One region of the Psychrobacillus sp. FSL W7-1457 genome, then DNA from elsewhere that is predicted to be linked to it. Evidence: a T-box and tRNA genes for the amino acid it is inferred to sense, from the RefSeq annotation. Region 1 holds a T-box; the other regions hold tRNA genes.

Evidence for each region. The T-box of region 1 lies ahead of argS (arginine--tRNA ligase). A T-box ahead of a tRNA ligase gene usually reads a tRNA of that ligase, here a tRNA-Arg.
Region 2: it encodes a tRNA-Arg, which carries the amino acid that the T-box ahead of argS (arginine--tRNA ligase) is inferred to sense. The anticodon was not compared.
Region 3: it encodes a tRNA-Arg, which carries the amino acid that the T-box ahead of argS (arginine--tRNA ligase) is inferred to sense. The anticodon was not compared.

The regions. Positions count from the first base shown of each region.
Region 1 is NZ_CP151993.1:3,617,630-3,624,078, forward strand. Features, by position in the region: gene NSQ95_RS17725 (sigma-70 family RNA polymerase sigma factor) at 1-7, shown strand, start outside; gene NSQ95_RS17730 (DUF4179 domain-containing protein) at 4-1,113, shown strand; gene argS (arginine--tRNA ligase) at 1,162-2,841, opposite strand; T-box leader at 2,892-3,110, opposite strand; gene NSQ95_RS17740 (GNAT family N-acetyltransferase) at 3,177-4,028, opposite strand; gene aroD (type I 3-dehydroquinate dehydratase) at 4,095-4,847, shown strand; gene NSQ95_RS17750 (GNAT family N-acetyltransferase) at 4,918-5,379, opposite strand; gene NSQ95_RS17755 (stalk domain-containing protein) at 5,451-6,449, opposite strand, start outside.
Region 2 is NZ_CP151993.1:95,262-101,710, forward strand. Features, by position in the region: rRNA gene NSQ95_RS00475 (23S ribosomal RNA) at 44-2,972, shown strand; rRNA gene rrf (5S ribosomal RNA) at 3,094-3,209, shown strand; tRNA gene NSQ95_RS00485 (tRNA-Val) at 3,233-3,308, shown strand; tRNA gene NSQ95_RS00490 (tRNA-Thr) at 3,322-3,397, shown strand; tRNA gene NSQ95_RS00495 (tRNA-Lys) at 3,404-3,476, shown strand; tRNA gene NSQ95_RS00500 (tRNA-Leu) at 3,499-3,583, shown strand; tRNA gene NSQ95_RS00505 (tRNA-Gly) at 3,601-3,675, shown strand; tRNA gene NSQ95_RS00510 (tRNA-Leu) at 3,691-3,779, shown strand; tRNA gene NSQ95_RS00515 (tRNA-Arg) at 3,796-3,872, shown strand; tRNA gene NSQ95_RS00520 (tRNA-Pro) at 3,878-3,954, shown strand; tRNA gene NSQ95_RS00525 (tRNA-Ala) at 3,969-4,044, shown strand; rRNA gene NSQ95_RS00530 (16S ribosomal RNA) at 4,180-5,733, shown strand; tRNA gene NSQ95_RS00535 (tRNA-Ile) at 5,843-5,919, shown strand; tRNA gene NSQ95_RS00540 (tRNA-Ala) at 5,936-6,011, shown strand; rRNA gene NSQ95_RS00545 (23S ribosomal RNA) at 6,128-6,449, shown strand, end outside.
Region 3 is NZ_CP151993.1:3,472,471-3,478,919, reverse strand. Features, by position in the region: gene NSQ95_RS17030 (Tex family protein) at 1-564, shown strand, start outside; gene NSQ95_RS17025 (SprT family protein) at 630-1,106, shown strand; tRNA gene NSQ95_RS17020 (tRNA-Asn) at 1,181-1,255, shown strand; tRNA gene NSQ95_RS17015 (tRNA-Glu) at 1,265-1,339, shown strand; tRNA gene NSQ95_RS17010 (tRNA-Asp) at 1,363-1,438, shown strand; tRNA gene NSQ95_RS17005 (tRNA-Gln) at 1,442-1,516, shown strand; tRNA gene NSQ95_RS17000 (tRNA-Lys) at 1,528-1,600, shown strand; tRNA gene NSQ95_RS16995 (tRNA-Leu) at 1,672-1,758, shown strand; tRNA gene NSQ95_RS16990 (tRNA-Arg) at 1,777-1,853, shown strand; tRNA gene NSQ95_RS16985 (tRNA-Gly) at 1,883-1,956, shown strand; rRNA gene NSQ95_RS16980 (16S ribosomal RNA) at 2,111-3,664, shown strand; rRNA gene NSQ95_RS16975 (23S ribosomal RNA) at 3,870-6,449, shown strand, end outside.

The DNA.
Region 1 (6,449 bases):
TGTATGAAGGACCTTTACAAGCAATTTAATGATATCGAAATAGATGTAGACGAATTTGAAGAGGTAGAAGTAAGCGAGTTTGAGCGAGCGAAGGTAAAAAAAGAATTAATAAATAAAATCAGCACATCTAAACAAAGGAAAGGGAAAAAGTTATTAGCTGCCGCTTCCCTTGCGATTGGACTAAGCATCTCTGCTTTAGTAGGGCTTTCTTTTACAGCCTATGCGGACAATATTACAGTAATCAGTAATATTTATAAATTCTTATATGGAAATACCGGTGACGGAGGAACTTATTATGAGGGTTATGCAGATATTTCTACTCCTATAAATATAACAGCAACAAGCAATGGGATAGACATAACCGTCGCCGATGCCATCTACGATGGGGAATCTATGATTGTTACCTATACAATCGATGCCAATAGAGATCTTGGGAACCCCGTTGTAATTAGAGGGGTACCACACCTTCAAGGCTCTCCGAAAACTGGAAGCCATGCAGCAAGTAAAGTACCAGAGAGCGAAAATAAATATGTAGGTATTATTACTATGAAAATGGACGAAAGGGATGCCACTTTGCCAATAGAGTGGAACATTGATTACTTACGTCCAGGAAGTACCATTGATAATGAACCTATCGAAGGCGATTGGAAGTTCAATTTTACTTTAAGTAAGGCTGATATCGCTATCTATCATTTAGATAAAAAGTTGGAACAAGAAGATATTGCAATTCATCTACAAAAGCTAACAATTTCACCGAATTCATTTCATCTAGTCTTCGAAGAATTTACCTCCGCTAAGTTGTATGAAGGGTGGGATAATATTTCTGTTAATTTAATGGTTCAAGATAATCTAGGTAATCATTATTCTCTTAAAGACCAAAGTGGTGGAGGAGATTATAACTCTGCTAAGCGTAATATTAAATGGGGTGCTATCTACGAGAAGATTAATCCTAAGGCTACCCAACTCATAATTACTCCTAAAGTAGAATTATATGATTATGATTTAGTTGATTATAATGAGGATGGTTCTATAAAAGAGGGAGGTCGCTCTAATGATAGTACAGCCGATCAAAAACAATTTAAGATGGATGACATCATTATTGATTTAAAATAAATATAACAGAGGACTGGTAGTGAGTATCCATAACCAGTCCTCTTTTTTTTACATCTGCTCCGGAGCTTCTATCCCCAGTAAGCTCAACCCTTCCTTTAAAACTATCGCAACCGCATAACAAAGTGTCAGTTTGGATACCTTTGTCTCGTCATCAACGAGGATTTTTGTATGTGCATAATATTTATTAAAGTGGCGAGATAGTGTTAGGCAGTATTTTGCTATAAGCGATGGATCTACCTGTTCAAAGGATTTCTGTATAACCTGTGGAAAACGTTGAAGTGTCATAATCGTTTGCCAAGTCTCTTTTTCTAACCCTTCCAGCCTTACATTGTTAGCATCAAAATAGCCCTTTTGAAGAAGCGAACAAATTCTTGCGTGCGTATACTGGACATACGGGCCAGTTTCCCCTTCGAAGTTAAGCATTTGTTCTAGTGAAAATTCTACATCATTCATACGATGATTTTTTAAATCATGGAAGATGACTGCACCTACCCCAACCGATTTTGCGACCTCTTCTTTATTAGGAAGAGATGGATTTTTCTCCTTAATGCTATTCTTCGCCTCTTCAATCGCCTCTTCCAATACTCCTTTCAATAAAACCACCTTCCCTTTACGAGTCGACATCTTCTTGCCATCCTTCAGCATCATTCCAAACGGTACGTGCTGACAGTCCTTTGCCCACTCATAGCCCATTTTTTGAAGCACACTGAACAGCTGATTAAAATGAAGCGTTTGCTCGTTGCCCACTACATAAAATGACTTTGCAAAATCATATTCTTTTTTGCGATACAAGGCTGCCGCTAAATCTCTCGTTGCATATAGGGTAGTTCCATCCGTTTTCTTAATCAGACATGGTGGCATATCTTCGAGCTCCACTACTAGTGCCCCGTCAGATGCAGTTAGTAAGCCCTTTTCTTCTATCTCTTTAACCACAGGTTCCATTTTATCGTTATAGAATGCTTCACCGTTAAAGGAACTAAATACAATCCCTAATAGTTCATAAATACCTTGAAACTCTTTGAGAGAGGCCTCCTTAAACCAATTCCAAAGCTCTCTAGCCTCCTCATCCCCCTGCTCCAAACTCTTGAAGGCAGCTCTTGCCTCCACATTCAAAGATTCATCTTTTTCGGCCCATTCATGAAACTTTACGTAAATCTTTAATAGCTCTTCTATCGGCGAGGCTTCTATTTTTTCCTTATCTCCCCATAGCTTATAGGCCACGATTAACTTACCGAATTGAGTTCCCCAATCTCCTAAATGGTTAATACGAATAGTCTTGTATCCGTTCTTTTCTGCTATATTGGCAAGCGCATTTCCTATTACCGTAGAACGTAGATGTCCCATAGAAAAGGGCTTAGCAATATTCGGTGAGGAGAAATCTATCGTAATTTTCTCGTTCTTCATTGGCAGCTGGCCGTATTGGGTTTTGGTTTCCATTATTTCCTTAAGTACTTGCTTAGCAACGGTTTGCTGGTTATAGAAGATGTTCACGTAGCCACCTACCGCTTCTACCTTAAAAATAAGAGAGCCTTTTAACTGAGTTGCCAATTCAGTAGCTATTAGCTGCGGGTATTTTTTATATATTTTGGCTAGTGTAAAACAAGGAAATGCTACATCTCCTAATTCTTCGTTCTTTGGCTTTTCAAAAAGCTTCTCTATCTCATCTACTGTTAACAGACCTTTTAAAACAGATTCTACCAAAAAAGCCATTTGCTTCACTAATTCCATATACATTCAGCCTCCACATTTTTTCTTCATATAAAAAGCCCTCGCCTCTATGAAGAGACGAGAGCTTAAATTCCCGTGGTACCACTCTAGTTGTCACACGTTGTGACCGCTTTAACGTTATTAACGAGGACTTCCCCGGTCTTTTCTACTCTTAGTTCAAAAAGCTTCTCCAAAGTGCGTTTCTCCGAAAAGTTTTGCATCAGGCTCTCACCTCCCCTGACTCGCTTGGCATTACTGCATTCGGATACTCTCTTTATCACTGAATTGTCTATTAATTTTTACTAATTTTAGTGGAATGCAATCCTAATGTCAATATACATTTGGTGTATACAACCTTATTTACTTCCTAGCTTCAAATGAACGGAGTCGATTAGCTTCTGATAACCAATTTCTTGGTAGATTTTGTTGGAGGTCGGGTTTAGCATATCCGTATATAGCACGCAGAAGTCATATTGCTTTAATAGCTCCTTGCTGCAGGCTGCCACCATGGTTCTGCCGTATCCTTTTCGTCGTTTCTCTTTTGGAGTAAACACCATAGAAACAGTCACCCCATGCGCGGAAGGTCTCGCCTTCTTCATCATGGACACGATTTCCCCTTCATCCTCCCAAAGAAAAACCTCACGAGCATTTAACATAGCTTCCACTCTTTGAGCTATATCTTCTTTAGCGCTTCTCGGAAGTCCCGTATCTCCTTCAAATTGGCTAAGCCAAGATTCGATTAGTGGAGCGTCTTTGTCATTAGCAAGCCTCCAGGAGCCTGGACTAGCTTCTAACATATCATCCACCTGATCTAATCGGTATAGCCCTTGGTCCATTAACAGGGAGTGGGGTTGACCGGTTTTTTCTTCCCATTTCTCTGCAAAATGCATAGCCCACTCTTTCACACTTATTATGGAGTCAATATGTATACCTCGTTGTATGATTTCTTCTATACCTAAATCAGTTGATGCCTCTATTTTATTTGGATCCACAAAAATAATATTTAGAGGATGTGGTGGAGTCATTTGAAAAAGAGCAATTAACTCTCCATCTTCTTCAATAGTCGCCATTAGCGGGTTTTCATATCCACCTACTCGTATTCTTTCTAGCACCCCTAGAAACAAGCTAAATTTGTCCTCATTTTCCTTTAAAAAAGGTATTGCCTTCTCGTAAAAATTCTCTGCACTTTCATAGATTTGAAATCTCATTTTTCCATCCCCTTTGTAATGTTTTATGTTAATATAACGTAAAACGTTGCATGATGGGAGATATTTATGAAAATTATTTCTATTCGGGATATTCATATTGGAGAAGGACTTCCTAAGGTCATTGTTCCATTAACAGGAAAAGATAAAGACTTCCTTTTAAATGAGCTACCACTAGTTAAAGAAAGCGCTCCAGATATAGTGGAGTGGAGAGTAGATTTGTTGCAAGGAGTGGAAAACATAGAAGTGGTCAAGGATACCCTTTCCTATATACGTAATTTTTTGTATCCGGTTCCTCTTCTATTTACCTTTAGAAGTCATAAGGAGGGCGGTTCTACTGTTATAGAGAGCACCTATTATAAGCAGCTTTTGCGTGAGGTCATCCAAACAAAAGAAATAGATTTAGTGGATATAGAGCTTTTTTCAGAGGATGTAGAGGAAATAGTAGCTTTAGCTAAGGATTTTAAAATTTCTGTGGTAATGTCAAGCCATGATTTTAAAGGGACACCTTCCAAAGAAGTCATAATAGAACGAATGACAACTATGCAAAAGCTAGGGGCAGATATCCCCAAAATAGCTGTGATGCCTAGTAGCCCCGCAGACGTCCTTACCCTTTTGGATGCTACCTACACAATGTATTCTACATATGCAGACCGTCCGATTATTACGATGGCTATGGCTAAGGCAGGTATCGTTAGCCGTATGGCTGGAGAGATTTTTGGTTCAGCTGCTACATTTGGTTCAGTTCTCTCTGCTTCCGCTCCCGGACAAATTAAAGCTGCCGAGTTAAAGAAAGTCTTAAAGCTTCTACATAACGCATAGCTTTATGCGATTTCAAACGGGGCGATGACTCCCGTTTGAAATCCAGAGTGTTGATATAAACTCTAATGCTCTATAGTCCTCCTGTGTATAATCTTTTTTCTAGTCGTATCATATCCACACACGGAATTCCGTTTTCCACAATTTCTTCCGAATAATGTATAGTGAAGAAATCTCTATCCACAGATACGATTCGGAAACCACACTTTTGATAGAGCGCCAGCTGGTTTAAACTAGAGTTTCCCGTTCCCACCTCTATTATTTTATATCCAAGCTCCATGGATTTTTCAATTGCATGAAGTACCAATTCTTTTCCTAGTCCTCTTCCTTGATATTGCTCATGCACAGCTATATTTTTGAGCTCTATAGTGTCGTCATCCAAGGGTAGCAATACATAAACTCCAATTGTTTCGTCGCTATCTTTCGCTATATAACATTGCCCTCTATCCAAATAGGCTTCCACCAATTCCTCTGAAGGATCAGCTAAAAGCAACAAATCCATTGGATAATTGCTATCTATTTTATGTATATTCATTTACTTTTCGCCCCTCTTTATTTTTATCCTAACAAAAGCCATCCCTCTCTAAAAGCAAGGATGACTTTCGCTCACGACTCAGGTATCAATAACTCTAAAATATCCTCAGACACATAGGTCTGCTTGTTGTGCAAAACAGGAGCCTCTTGGAATTCCCTTATACTTTTATTATATCCATACTTCAGCTCACCACGTGTTATGGTAAAAGAACCGTTACCAAGCTTTAAGTACATACTATTTCGTTTTGGATGAGATATGACCTCATACCCTAAGTATTGAGCCACTTGGCGTAAAGGAATCATTTTAACCCCATTGTGGATAAAATGGTTATCTTCTATTAGATGATTGAGCTCCTTTACAGCAGGTTCAACATAGTCTATTGCAATAATTTTAGAAGGAGTTATAAGCTTCTGTTCTCCCTTAGGAGCGCTATAGAATACGATTAACTCCTTACCCTTTAAATCCTTTTGTTTAATTTTCTTACCCTTTTCGTCCATTAATTTGGTTTGATTGGTAATTTGAAGATGAAGCTCTCTGTCTAAGCTTACAAAATCCTCATTGAATTTTGACACCTTTACTAAGCTACCCTTTTTTCCATGAGCAACAATTATATCTGGCGTGATTCTTGGTGGATAGATTAAAATCATTGGTTTATTTTTATCATAATAAGCATCCACTTTAGTTCCCTTTTGAAACGAGTCAATCGATACTTCTTTGGTTGAAGCATCGTTAAGCGCTATAACGTCTTTATTCAATACAAACATAGATACCAATGTCTCATCATCGTCTGACTCTACAGTCAAGGTCACTTCTTTATTATCTTTAGTAACTTCCTTAACGGTTCCTGTAAACTTGATAAAGTTGCTGGCATTCTGCTCTTCATCATCCAAGACCACTACTTTGGATGGTATTGCTTGTGCAGGAATACTTCTAGTTGTGGACTTGTAAAATACAATTAGCTCATGACCTGCAAAATTCTTTTGTATAATACTCTCTCCATGCTCATTAACCACAAGCGTGTCCTTAGTAATGTTAAGCTTCAGCTGATTGTCTTCACTTGTTAACTCATC
Region 2 (6,449 bases), 420 kb from region 1:
GTGATCACTTACGTGATTGCAAGTGTAGTACTTTTAACTTTTAGGTTAAGTTAATAAGGGCGCACGGTGGATGCCTTGGCACTAGGAGTCGATGAAGGACGGCACTAACACCGATATGCTTCGGGGAGCTGTAAGTGAGCTTCGATCCGAAGATTTCCGAATGGGGAAACCCACTGCCCGTAATGGGGCAGTACATTTGCGTGAATACATAGCGCATCTGAGACACACCCAGGGAACTGAAACATCTAAGTACCTGGAGGAAGAGAAAGAAAATTCGATTCCCTGAGTAGCGGCGAGCGAAACGGGAAGAGCCCAAACCAAGAGGCTTGCCTCTTGGGGTTGTAGGACACTCTATACGGAGTTACAAAAGAATGAGCTAGACGAAGCGATCTGGAAAGGTCCGCAGGATAGGGTAAAAGCCCCGTAGTCAAAAGTTCATTCCCTCCAGAGTGTATCCTGAGTACGGCGGAACACGTGAAATTCCGTCGGAATCCGGGAGGACCATCTCCCAAGGCTAAATACTACCTAGTGACCGATAGTGAACCAGTACCGTGAGGGAAAGGTGAAAAGCACCCCGGAAGGGGAGTGAAATAGACCCTGAAACCGTGTGCCTACAAATAGTCAAAGCCCGTTAACGGGTGATGGCGTGCCTTTTGTAGAATGAACCGGCGAGTTACGATTACATGCGAGGTTAAGTTGAGAAGACGGAGCCGCAGCGAAAGCGAGTCTGAATAGGGCGAATGAGTATGTGGTCGTAGACCCGAAACCAGGTGATCTACCCATGTCCAGGATGAAGGTGAGGTAACACTTACTGGAGGTCCGAACCCACGCACGTTGAAAAGTGCGGGGATGAGGTGTGGGTAGCGGAGAAATTCCAATCGAACCTGGAGATAGCTGGTTCTCTCCGAAATAGCTTTAGGGCTAGCCTCAAACGTTAGAATCTTGGAGGTAGAGCACTGTTTGGACTAGGGGCCCATCCCGGGTTACCGAATTCAGACAAACTCCGAATGCCAATGATTTATGTTTGGGAGTCAGACTGCGAGTGATAAGATCCGTAGTCAAGAGGGAAACAGCCCAGACCACCAGCTAAGGTCCCAAAGTATTTGTTAAGTGGAAAAGGATGTGGCGTTGCTTAGACAACCAGGATGTTGGCTTAGAAGCAGCCATCATTTAAAGAGTGCGTAATAGCTCACTGGTCGAGTGACGCTGCGCCGAAAATGTATCGGGGCTAAACAAATCACCGAAGCTGTGGATTGATACCTTTGGTATCAGTGGTAGGAGAGCGTTCTAAGGGCGTTGAAGTCAGACCGGAAGGACTGGTGGAGCGCTTAGAAGTGAGAATGCCGGTATGAGTAGCGAAAGATGGGTGAGAATCCCATCCACCGTATGACTAAGGTTTCCTGAGGAAGGCTCGTCCGCTCAGGGTTAGTCGGGACCTAAGTCGAGGCCGATAGGCGTAGACGATGGACAACAGGTTGATATTCCTGTACCACCACCCCACCGTTTGAGTGATGGGGGGACGCAGTAGGATAGGGTAAGCGTGCTGTTGGTTATGCACGTCCAAGCAGTGAGGTGTGAGTGTAGGCAAATCCGCACTCTGTAACATTGAGCTGTGATGGCAAGGACGTATGTCCGGAGTTCCTGATTTCACACTGCCAAGAAAAGCCTCTAACGAGGTGGGAGGTGCCCGTACCGCAAACCGACACAGGTAGTCGAGGAGAGAATCCTAAGGTGAGCGAGAGAACTCTCGTTAAGGAACTCGGCAAAATGACCCCGTAACTTCGGGAGAAGGGGTGCTCTTTTGGGTGAATAGCCTAGAAGAGCCGCAGTGAATAGGCCCAGGCGACTGTTTAGCAAAAACACAGGTCTCTGCAAAACCGTAAGGTGAAGTATAGGGGCTGACGCCTGCCCGGTGCTGGAAGGTTAAGAGGAGTGCTTAGCGCAAGCGAAGGTGCGAATTGAAGCCCCAGTAAACGGCGGCCGTAACTATAACGGTCCTAAGGTAGCGAAATTCCTTGTCGGGTAAGTTCCGACCCGCACGAAAGGCGTAACGATCTGGGCACTGTCTCAACGAGAGACTCGGTGAAATTATAGTACCTGTGAAGATGCAGGTTACCCGCGACAGGACGGAAAGACCCCGTGGAGCTTTACTGTAGCTTGATATTGAATTTTGGTGCAACTTGTACAGGATAGGTAGGAGCCTTAGAGCCCGGAGCGCCAGCTTCGGAGGAGGCGTCGGTGGGATACTACCCTGGTTGTATTGAAATTCTAACCCATACCCGTAACCCGGGTAGGAGACAGTGTCAGGCGGGCAGTTTGACTGGGGCGGTCGCCTCCTAAAGTGTAACGGAGGCGCCCAAAGGTTCCCTCAGAATGGTTGGAAATCATTCGAAGAGTGTAAAGGCAGAAGGGAGCTTGACTGCGAGACCTACAAGTCGAGCAGGGTCGAAAGACGGGCTTAGTGATCCGGTGGTTCCGCATGGAAGGGCCATCGCTCAACGGATAAAAGCTACCCCGGGGATAACAGGCTTATCTCCCCCAAGAGTCCACATCGACGGGGAGGTTTGGCACCTCGATGTCGGCTCATCGCATCCTGGGGCTGTAGTCGGTCCCAAGGGTTGGGCTGTTCGCCCATTAAAGCGGTACGCGAGCTGGGTTCAGAACGTCGTGAGACAGTTCGGTCCCTATCCGTCGTGGGCGTAGGAAATTTGAGAGGAGCTGTCCTTAGTACGAGAGGACCGGGATGGACACACCGCTGGTGTACCAGTTGTTCTGCCAAGGGCATCGCTGGGTAGCTATGTGTGGACGGGATAAGTGCTGAAAGCATCTAAGCACGAAGCCCCCCTCAAGATGAGATTTCCCATTACGCAAGTAAGTAAGATCCCTCAAAGACGATGAGGTAGATAGGTTCGGGGTGGAAGCGTGGCGACACGTGCAGCTGACGAATACTAATCGATCGAGGACTTAACCAAATTGTTTGTTTCTAAGATGTCAGTTTATTCAGTTTTGAAAGAATAAATTTTTATTAAATTAATGCTTGTAATAATCTACATAGTTGATATAATAGAACTTGTCTTTCAATAATTATTCAAGTCTAGTGATGATGGCGAAGAGGTCACACCCGTTCCCATACCGAACACGGAAGTTAAGCTCTTCAGCGCCGATGGTAGTTGGGGGTCTCCCCCTGCAAGAGTAGGACGTCGCTGGGCTTGCAATAAAAAAATATTACCCAGGAGGATTAGCTCAGCTGGGAGAGCATCTGCCTTACAAGCAGAGGGTCGGCGGTTCGAGCCCGTCATCCTCCACCATAATTTTACTCCTGCCGGAGTAGCTCAACTGGTAGAGCAACTGACTTGTAATCAGTAGGTTGAGGGTTCAAGTCCTTTCTCCGGCACCATTTTCCGAGCCATTAGCTCAGTTGGTAGAGCATCTGACTTTTAATCAGAGGGTCGAAGGTTCGAGTCCTTCATGGCTCATTCACTTTTGTGAAATAAATATGCGGGTGTGGCGGAACTGGCAGACGCACTAGACTTAGGATCTAGCGCCGCAAGGCGTGGGGGTTCGACTCCCTTCACCCGCACCATTTAACTTAATAACCGAGCGGAAGTAGTTCAGTGGTAGAACACCACCTTGCCAAGGTGGGGGTCGCGAGTTCGAACCTCGTCTTCCGCTCCAAAGATTCATTAAAGTGCCGGGGTGGCGGAACTGGCAGACGCACAGGACTTAAAATCCTGCGGTAGGTGACTACCGTACCGGTTCGATTCCGGTCCTCGGCACCACTTTTATGAATAATTAGCGCCCGTAGCTCAATTGGATAGAGCGTCTGACTACGGATCAGAAGGTTGTGGGTTCGACTCCTGCCGGGCGCGCCATATAACGGGAAGTAGCTCAGCTTGGTAGAGCACTTGGTTTGGGACCAAGGGGTCGCAGGTTCGAATCCTGTCTTCCCGACCAGTTATTATTATTTTGGGGCCTTAGCTCAGCTGGGAGAGCGCCTGCCTTGCACGCAGGAGGTCAGCGGTTCGATCCCGCTAGGCTCCACCATGAACATTGAAAACTGAACATGCAAAACGTTAAGACATACAGCATCAACAAGCTTTGGCTTGATTGACGCAAAACAATTTTTGACATCATTTAATGATGATGCCAGCAAAACAAAATGAGCTTTTTAAGTTCTCTATTATGGAGAGTTTGATCCTGGCTCAGGACGAACGCTGGCGGCGTGCCTAATACATGCAAGTCGAGCGGATGATGAAGAAGCTTGCTTCTTCTGATTTAGCGGCGGACGGGTGAGTAACACGTGGGCAACCTGCCCTGTAGATTGGGATAACTCCGGGAAACCGGGGCTAATACCGAATAATCCATTACCTCACATGAGGAAATGTTAAAAGACGGTTTCGGCTGTCACTACAGGATGGGCCCGCGGCGCATTAGCTAGTTGGTGAGGTAACGGCTCACCAAGGCGACGATGCGTAGCCGACCTGAGAGGGTGATCGGCCACACTGGGACTGAGACACGGCCCAGACTCCTACGGGAGGCAGCAGTAGGGAATCTTCCACAATGGACGAAAGTCTGATGGAGCAACGCCGCGTGAGTGAAGAAGGTTTTCGGATCGTAAAACTCTGTTGTGAGGGAAGAACAAGTACGAGAGTAACTGCTCGTACCTTGACGGTACCTCATTAGAAAGCCACGGCTAACTACGTGCCAGCAGCCGCGGTAATACGTAGGTGGCAAGCGTTGTCCGGAATTATTGGGCGTAAAGCGCGCGCAGGCGGTCCTTTAAGTCTGATGTGAAAGCCCACGGCTCAACCGTGGAGGGTCATTGGAAACTGGGGGACTTGAGTACAGAAGAGGAAAGCGGAATTCCAAGTGTAGCGGTGAAATGCGTAGAGATTTGGAGGAACACCAGTGGCGAAGGCGGCTTTCTGGTCTGTAACTGACGCTGAGGCGCGAAAGCGTGGGGAGCAAACAGGATTAGATACCCTGGTAGTCCACGCCGTAAACGATGAGTGCTAAGTGTTAGGGGGTTTCCGCCCCTTAGTGCTGCAGCTAACGCATTAAGCACTCCGCCTGGGGAGTACGGTCGCAAGACTGAAACTCAAAGGAATTGACGGGGGCCCGCACAAGCGGTGGAGCATGTGGTTTAATTCGAAGCAACGCGAAGAACCTTACCAGGTCTTGACATCCCGCTGACCGGCCTAGAGATAGGCTTTTCCCTTCGGGGACAGCGGTGACAGGTGGTGCATGGTTGTCGTCAGCTCGTGTCGTGAGATGTTGGGTTAAGTCCCGCAACGAGCGCAACCCTTGATCTTAGTTGCCAGCATTCAGTTGGGCACTCTAAGGTGACTGCCGGTGATAAACCGGAGGAAGGTGGGGATGACGTCAAATCATCATGCCCCTTATGACCTGGGCTACACACGTGCTACAATGGACGGTACAGAGGGTCGCAACCCCGCGAGGGTGAGCAAATCCCATAAAACCGTTCTCAGTTCGGATTGTAGGCTGCAACTCGCCTACATGAAGCCGGAATCGCTAGTAATCGTGGATCAGCATGCCACGGTGAATACGTTCCCGGGCCTTGTACACACCGCCCGTCACACCACGAGAGTTTGTAACACCCGAAGTCGGTGGGGTAACCCTTTTGGGAGCCAGCCGCCGAAGGTGGGACAGATGATTGGGGTGAAGTCGTAACAAGGTAGCCGTATCGGAAGGTGCGGCTGGATCACCTCCTTTCTAAGGATATATTCGGAATACAGATCTTTATCTGTATCTTAACGTTTTGCAGTTCAGTTTTGAATGTTCATGTATATTAATATTTTTAATAGATATGGAAATTCAAAGAGGGCCTATAGCTCAGCTGGTTAGAGCGCACGCCTGATAAGCGTGAGGTCGATGGTTCGAGTCCATTTAGGCCCACCATACCTTTTTTTATTTCGGGGCCTTAGCTCAGCTGGGAGAGCGCCTGCCTTGCACGCAGGAGGTCAGCGGTTCGATCCCGCTAGGCTCCACCAACGAAATAATTTGTTCTTTGAAAACTGGATAAAACGACATCAAAAAAAGAAACAAACGCAAGATATTCAAATTGTGATCACTTATGTGATTGCAAGTGTAGTACTTTTAACTTTTAGGTTAAGTTAATAAGGGCGCACGGTGGATGCCTTGGCACTAGGAGTCGATGAAGGACGGCACTAACACCGATATGCTTCGGGGAGCTGTAAGTGAGCTTCGATCCGAAGATTTCCGAATGGGGAAACCCACTGCCCGTAATGGGGCAGTACATTTGCGTGAATACATAGCGCATCTGAGACACACCCAGGGAACTGAAACATCTAAGTACCTGGAGGAAGAGAAAGAAAATTCGATTCCCTGAGTAGCGGCGAGCGAAACGGGAAGAGCCCAAACCAAGAGGCTTGCCTCTTGGGGTTGTAGGACACTCTATACGGAGTTAC
Region 3 (6,449 bases), 150 kb from region 1:
GGAGCTAAAACATATGAACAGGCAATTGGTTTCCTACGTGTTCCAGACGCTAAAAATCCGTTAGATGCAACAGGAATTCACCCGGAAAGCTATAAGGCAGCTGAACAAGTCCTTGAAATTGCAGGGCTAACCAAAAGCCAAATAGGCTCTAAGGAAGCAGAAGAAGCACTAAAAACTATTTCTATAGAAGAAACTAGTAAAGAATTAGGGATTGGTGAGATTACGCTAAAGGATATTTTGGATGCATTGATTAAGCCAGCAAGAGATCCACGTGAAGCTTTCCCGCAGCCGTTACTTAAAAAAGATGTACTAAAATTAGAGGATCTAAAAGCAGGAATGGAGCTTCAAGGTACAGTTCGAAATGTAGTTGACTTCGGCGCCTTTGTAGATATAGGTGTTAAACAAGATGGACTTGTACACATCTCCAAGCTTAAAAAAGGATTTGTAAAGCATCCTTTAGATGTAGTCTCCCTTGGGGATATCGTTACTGTATGGGTAGAACAGTTCGATGCGAACAAAGGAAGAATTGCATTAACGATGCTGCCACCGGAACAACAAGTCTAATAATAATCAGAGTTGTCCATTGATGAATATCAGTGGACAAGCTCTTATATCTAGGAGAGAGTATAGTGACTGATGAACAATTGAGTGAATTAGTAAGTAGCATATCAATACAGATTTTTAAAAGAAAGTTTCACCATAAAGCTTATTTCAATAAAAGACTGCGCAGTACCGGCGGAAGGTATATGTTAAGAACACATATGATTGAAATAAACCCTCTAGTGTTAGAGAAACATGGAATGAACGAATTAATTGGAGTTATTAAGCATGAGCTATGTCATTATCACTTACATATAGAAGGGAAAGGGTATAAACATAGAGATACAGATTTTCGTCAGCTTCTAAAACAAACAGATTCACCTAGATTTTGCTCAACACTCGTAGAGCCTAAAAATCAAAAAAATACTAAACTGTATGTGTATGAGTGTGCAAAATGTGGTTTGTTATATAGACGGAAAATTCGAGTAAATACGCAGAAATTCAAGTGTGGCAAGTGTTTTGGGGAGCTGCATTTAAGTTCTTTTAAAAAAACGAAAGAAATTTGATGAAAAGTGTTGACGTTTGTCCAAACCCTCTCTATAATAGAAAAAGTCGAGTAGAACAAAACGACATAAATTATTCCGAAGTAGCTCAGTGGTAGAGCAATCGGCTGTTAACCGATTGGTCGTAGGTTCGAGTCCTACCTTCGGAGCCATCTTTAAATGGCCCCTTGGTCAAGCGGTTAAGACACCGCCCTTTCACGGCGGTAACACGGGTTCGAATCCCGTAGGGGTCACCATTTAATTGAATTAAAGATACATAGGTCCCGTGGTGTAGCGGTTAACATGCCTGCCTGTCACGCAGGAGATCGCCGGTTCGATCCCGGTCGGGACCGCCATGTTGGGGTATAGCCAAGCGGTAAGGCAACGGATTTTGATTCCGTCATGCCCTGGTTCGAATCCAGGTACCCCAGCCATTTCGTTTCGTGAGCCATTAGCTCAGTTGGTAGAGCATCTGACTTTTAATCAGAGGGTCGAAGGTTCGAGTCCTTCATGGCTCATCATATTACAATAATTGTTGACAAGCTCATGAGAGTAAGTTATAATAAATATCTTCCCATTTTATAACTACGCGGTCGTGGCGGAACGGCAGACGCGCTAGGTTGAGGGCCTAGTGGGGGTTAACCCCGTGGAGGTTCAAGTCCTCTCGGCCGCACCAAGCATTGTCTTTTACTAAGCGCCCGTAGCTCAATTGGATAGAGCGTCTGACTACGGATCAGAAGGTTGTGGGTTCGACTCCTGCCGGGCGCGCCAAACAAACAATTATTTAATATATTATATATGCGGGTGTAGTTTAGTGGTAAAACCTCAGCCTTCCAAGCTGATGATGAGAGTTCGATTCTCTTCACCCGCTCCAATTATACTAAAGTAATACATGAACATTGAAAACTGAACATGCAAAACGTTAAGACATACAGCATCAACAAGCTTCGGCTTGATTGACGCAAAACAATTTTTGACATCATTTAATGATGATGCCAGCAAAACAAAATGAGCTTTTTAAGTTCTCTATTATGGAGAGTTTGATCCTGGCTCAGGACGAACGCTGGCGGCGTGCCTAATACATGCAAGTCGAGCGGATGATGAAGAAGCTTGCTTCTTCTGATTTAGCGGCGGACGGGTGAGTAACACGTGGGCAACCTGCCCTGTAGATTGGGATAACTCCGGGAAACCGGGGCTAATACCGAATAATCCATTACCTCACATGAGGAAATGTTAAAAGACGGTTTCGGCTGTCACTACAGGATGGGCCCGCGGCGCATTAGCTAGTTGGTGAGGTAACGGCTCACCAAGGCGACGATGCGTAGCCGACCTGAGAGGGTGATCGGCCACACTGGGACTGAGACACGGCCCAGACTCCTACGGGAGGCAGCAGTAGGGAATCTTCCACAATGGACGAAAGTCTGATGGAGCAACGCCGCGTGAGTGAAGAAGGTTTTCGGATCGTAAAACTCTGTTGTGAGGGAAGAACAAGTACGAGAGTAACTGCTCGTACCTTGACGGTACCTCATTAGAAAGCCACGGCTAACTACGTGCCAGCAGCCGCGGTAATACGTAGGTGGCAAGCGTTGTCCGGAATTATTGGGCGTAAAGCGCGCGCAGGCGGTCCTTTAAGTCTGATGTGAAAGCCCACGGCTCAACCGTGGAGGGTCATTGGAAACTGGGGGACTTGAGTACAGAAGAGGAAAGCGGAATTCCAAGTGTAGCGGTGAAATGCGTAGAGATTTGGAGGAACACCAGTGGCGAAGGCGGCTTTCTGGTCTGTAACTGACGCTGAGGCGCGAAAGCGTGGGGAGCAAACAGGATTAGATACCCTGGTAGTCCACGCCGTAAACGATGAGTGCTAAGTGTTAGGGGGTTTCCGCCCCTTAGTGCTGCAGCTAACGCATTAAGCACTCCGCCTGGGGAGTACGGTCGCAAGACTGAAACTCAAAGGAATTGACGGGGGCCCGCACAAGCGGTGGAGCATGTGGTTTAATTCGAAGCAACGCGAAGAACCTTACCAGGTCTTGACATCCCGCTGACCGGCCTAGAGATAGGCTTTTCCCTTCGGGGACAGCGGTGACAGGTGGTGCATGGTTGTCGTCAGCTCGTGTCGTGAGATGTTGGGTTAAGTCCCGCAACGAGCGCAACCCTTGATCTTAGTTGCCAGCATTCAGTTGGGCACTCTAAGGTGACTGCCGGTGATAAACCGGAGGAAGGTGGGGATGACGTCAAATCATCATGCCCCTTATGACCTGGGCTACACACGTGCTACAATGGACGGTACAGAGGGTCGCAACCCCGCGAGGGTGAGCAAATCCCATAAAACCGTTCTCAGTTCGGATTGTAGGCTGCAACTCGCCTACATGAAGCCGGAATCGCTAGTAATCGTGGATCAGCATGCCACGGTGAATACGTTCCCGGGCCTTGTACACACCGCCCGTCACACCACGAGAGTTTGTAACACCCGAAGTCGGTGGGGTAACCCTTTTGGGAGCCAGCCGCCGAAGGTGGGACAGATGATTGGGGTGAAGTCGTAACAAGGTAGCCGTATCGGAAGGTGCGGCTGGATCACCTCCTTTCTAAGGATATATTCGGAATACAGATCTTTATCTGTATCTTAACGTTTTGCAGTTCAGTTTTGAATGTTCATTCTATATGAGCATTTAAAGCTTTTTAACTTGTTCTTTGAAAACTGGATAAAACGACATCAAAAAAAGAAACAAACGCAAGATATTCAAATTGTGATCACTTACGTGATTGCAAGTGTAGTACTTTTAACTTTTAGGTTAAGTTAATAAGGGCGCACGGTGGATGCCTTGGCACTAGGAGTCGATGAAGGACGGCACTAACACCGATATGCTTCGGGGAGCTGTAAGTGAGCTTCGATCCGAAGATTTCCGAATGGGGAAACCCACTGCCCGTAATGGGGCAGTACATTTGCGTGAATACATAGCGCATCTGAGACACACCCAGGGAACTGAAACATCTAAGTACCTGGAGGAAGAGAAAGAAAATTCGATTCCCTGAGTAGCGGCGAGCGAAACGGGAAGAGCCCAAACCAAGAGGCTTGCCTCTTGGGGTTGTAGGACACTCTATACGGAGTTACAAAAGAATGAGCTAGACGAAGCGATCTGGAAAGGTCCGCAGGATAGGGTAAAAGCCCCGTAGTCAAAAGTTCATTCCCTCCAGAGTGTATCCTGAGTACGGCGGAACACGTGAAATTCCGTCGGAATCCGGGAGGACCATCTCCCAAGGCTAAATACTACCTAGTGACCGATAGTGAACCAGTACCGTGAGGGAAAGGTGAAAAGCACCCCGGAAGGGGAGTGAAATAGACCCTGAAACCGTGTGCCTACAAATAGTCAAAGCCCGTTAACGGGTGATGGCGTGCCTTTTGTAGAATGAACCGGCGAGTTACGATTACATGCGAGGTTAAGTTGAGAAGACGGAGCCGCAGCGAAAGCGAGTCTGAATAGGGCGAATGAGTATGTGGTCGTAGACCCGAAACCAGGTGATCTACCCATGTCCAGGATGAAGGTGAGGTAACACTTACTGGAGGTCCGAACCCACGCACGTTGAAAAGTGCGGGGATGAGGTGTGGGTAGCGGAGAAATTCCAATCGAACCTGGAGATAGCTGGTTCTCTCCGAAATAGCTTTAGGGCTAGCCTCAAACGTTAGAATCTTGGAGGTAGAGCACTGTTTGGACTAGGGGCCCATCCCGGGTTACCGAATTCAGACAAACTCCGAATGCCAATGATTTATGTTTGGGAGTCAGACTGCGAGTGATAAGATCCGTAGTCAAGAGGGAAACAGCCCAGACCACCAGCTAAGGTCCCAAAGTATTTGTTAAGTGGAAAAGGATGTGGCGTTGCTTAGACAACCAGGATGTTGGCTTAGAAGCAGCCATCATTTAAAGAGTGCGTAATAGCTCACTGGTCGAGTGACGCTGCGCCGAAAATGTATCGGGGCTAAACAAATCACCGAAGCTGTGGATTGATACCTTTGGTATCAGTGGTAGGAGAGCGTTCTAAGGGCGTTGAAGTCAGACCGGAAGGACTGGTGGAGCGCTTAGAAGTGAGAATGCCGGTATGAGTAGCGAAAGATGGGTGAGAATCCCATCCACCGTATGACTAAGGTTTCCTGAGGAAGGCTCGTCCGCTCAGGGTTAGTCGGGACCTAAGTCGAGGCCGATAGGCGTAGACGATGGACAACAGGTTGATATTCCTGTACCACCACCCCACCGTTTGAGTGATGGGGGGACGCAGTAGGATAGGGTAAGCGTGCTGTTGGTTATGCACGTCCAAGCAGTGAGGTGTGAGTGTAGGCAAATCCGCACTCTGTAACATTGAGCTGTGATGGCAAGGACGTATGTCCGGAGTTCCTGATTTCACACTGCCAAGAAAAGCCTCTAACGAGGTGGGAGGTGCCCGTACCGCAAACCGACACAGGTAGTCGAGGAGAGAATCCTAAGGTGAGCGAGAGAACTCTCGTTAAGGAACTCGGCAAAATGACCCCGTAACTTCGGGAGAAGGGGTGCTCTTTTGGGTGAATAGCCTAGAAGAGCCGCAGTGAATAGGCCCAGGCGACTGTTTAGCAAAAACACAGGTCTCTGCAAAACCGTAAGGTGAAGTATAGGGGCTGACGCCTGCCCGGTGCTGGAAGGTTAAGAGGAGTGCTTAGCGCAAGCGAAGGTGCGAATTGAAGCCCCAGTAAACGGCGGCCGTAACTATAACGGTCCTAAGGTAGCGAAATTCCTTGTCGGGTAAGTTCCGACCCGCACGAAAGGCGTAACGATCTGGGCACTGTCTCAACGAGAGACTCGGTGAAATTATAGTACCTGTGAAGATGCAGGTTACCCGCGACAGGACGGAAAGACCCCGTGGAGCTTTACTGTAGCTTGATATTGAATTTTGGTGCAACTTGTACAGGATAGGTAGGAGCCTTAGAGCCCGGAGCGCCAGCTTCGGAGGAGGCGTCGGTGGGATACTACCCTGGTTGTATTGAAATTCTAACCCATACCCGTAACCCGGGTAGGAGACAGTGTCAGGCGGGCAGTTTGACTGGGGCGGTCGCCTCCTAAAGTGTAACGGAGGCGCCCAAAGGTTCCCTCAGAATGGTTGGAAATCATTCGAAGAGTGTAAAGGCAGAAGGGAGCTTGACTGCGAGACCTACAAGTCGAGCAGGGTCGAAAGACGGGCTTAGTGATCCGGTGGTTCCGCATGGAAGGGCCATCGCTCAACGGATAAAAGCTACCCCGGGGATAACAGGCTTATCTCCCCCAAGAGTCCACATCGACGGGGAGGTTTGGCACCTCGATGTCGGCTCATCGCATCCTGGGGCTGTAGTCGGTCCCAAGGGTTGGG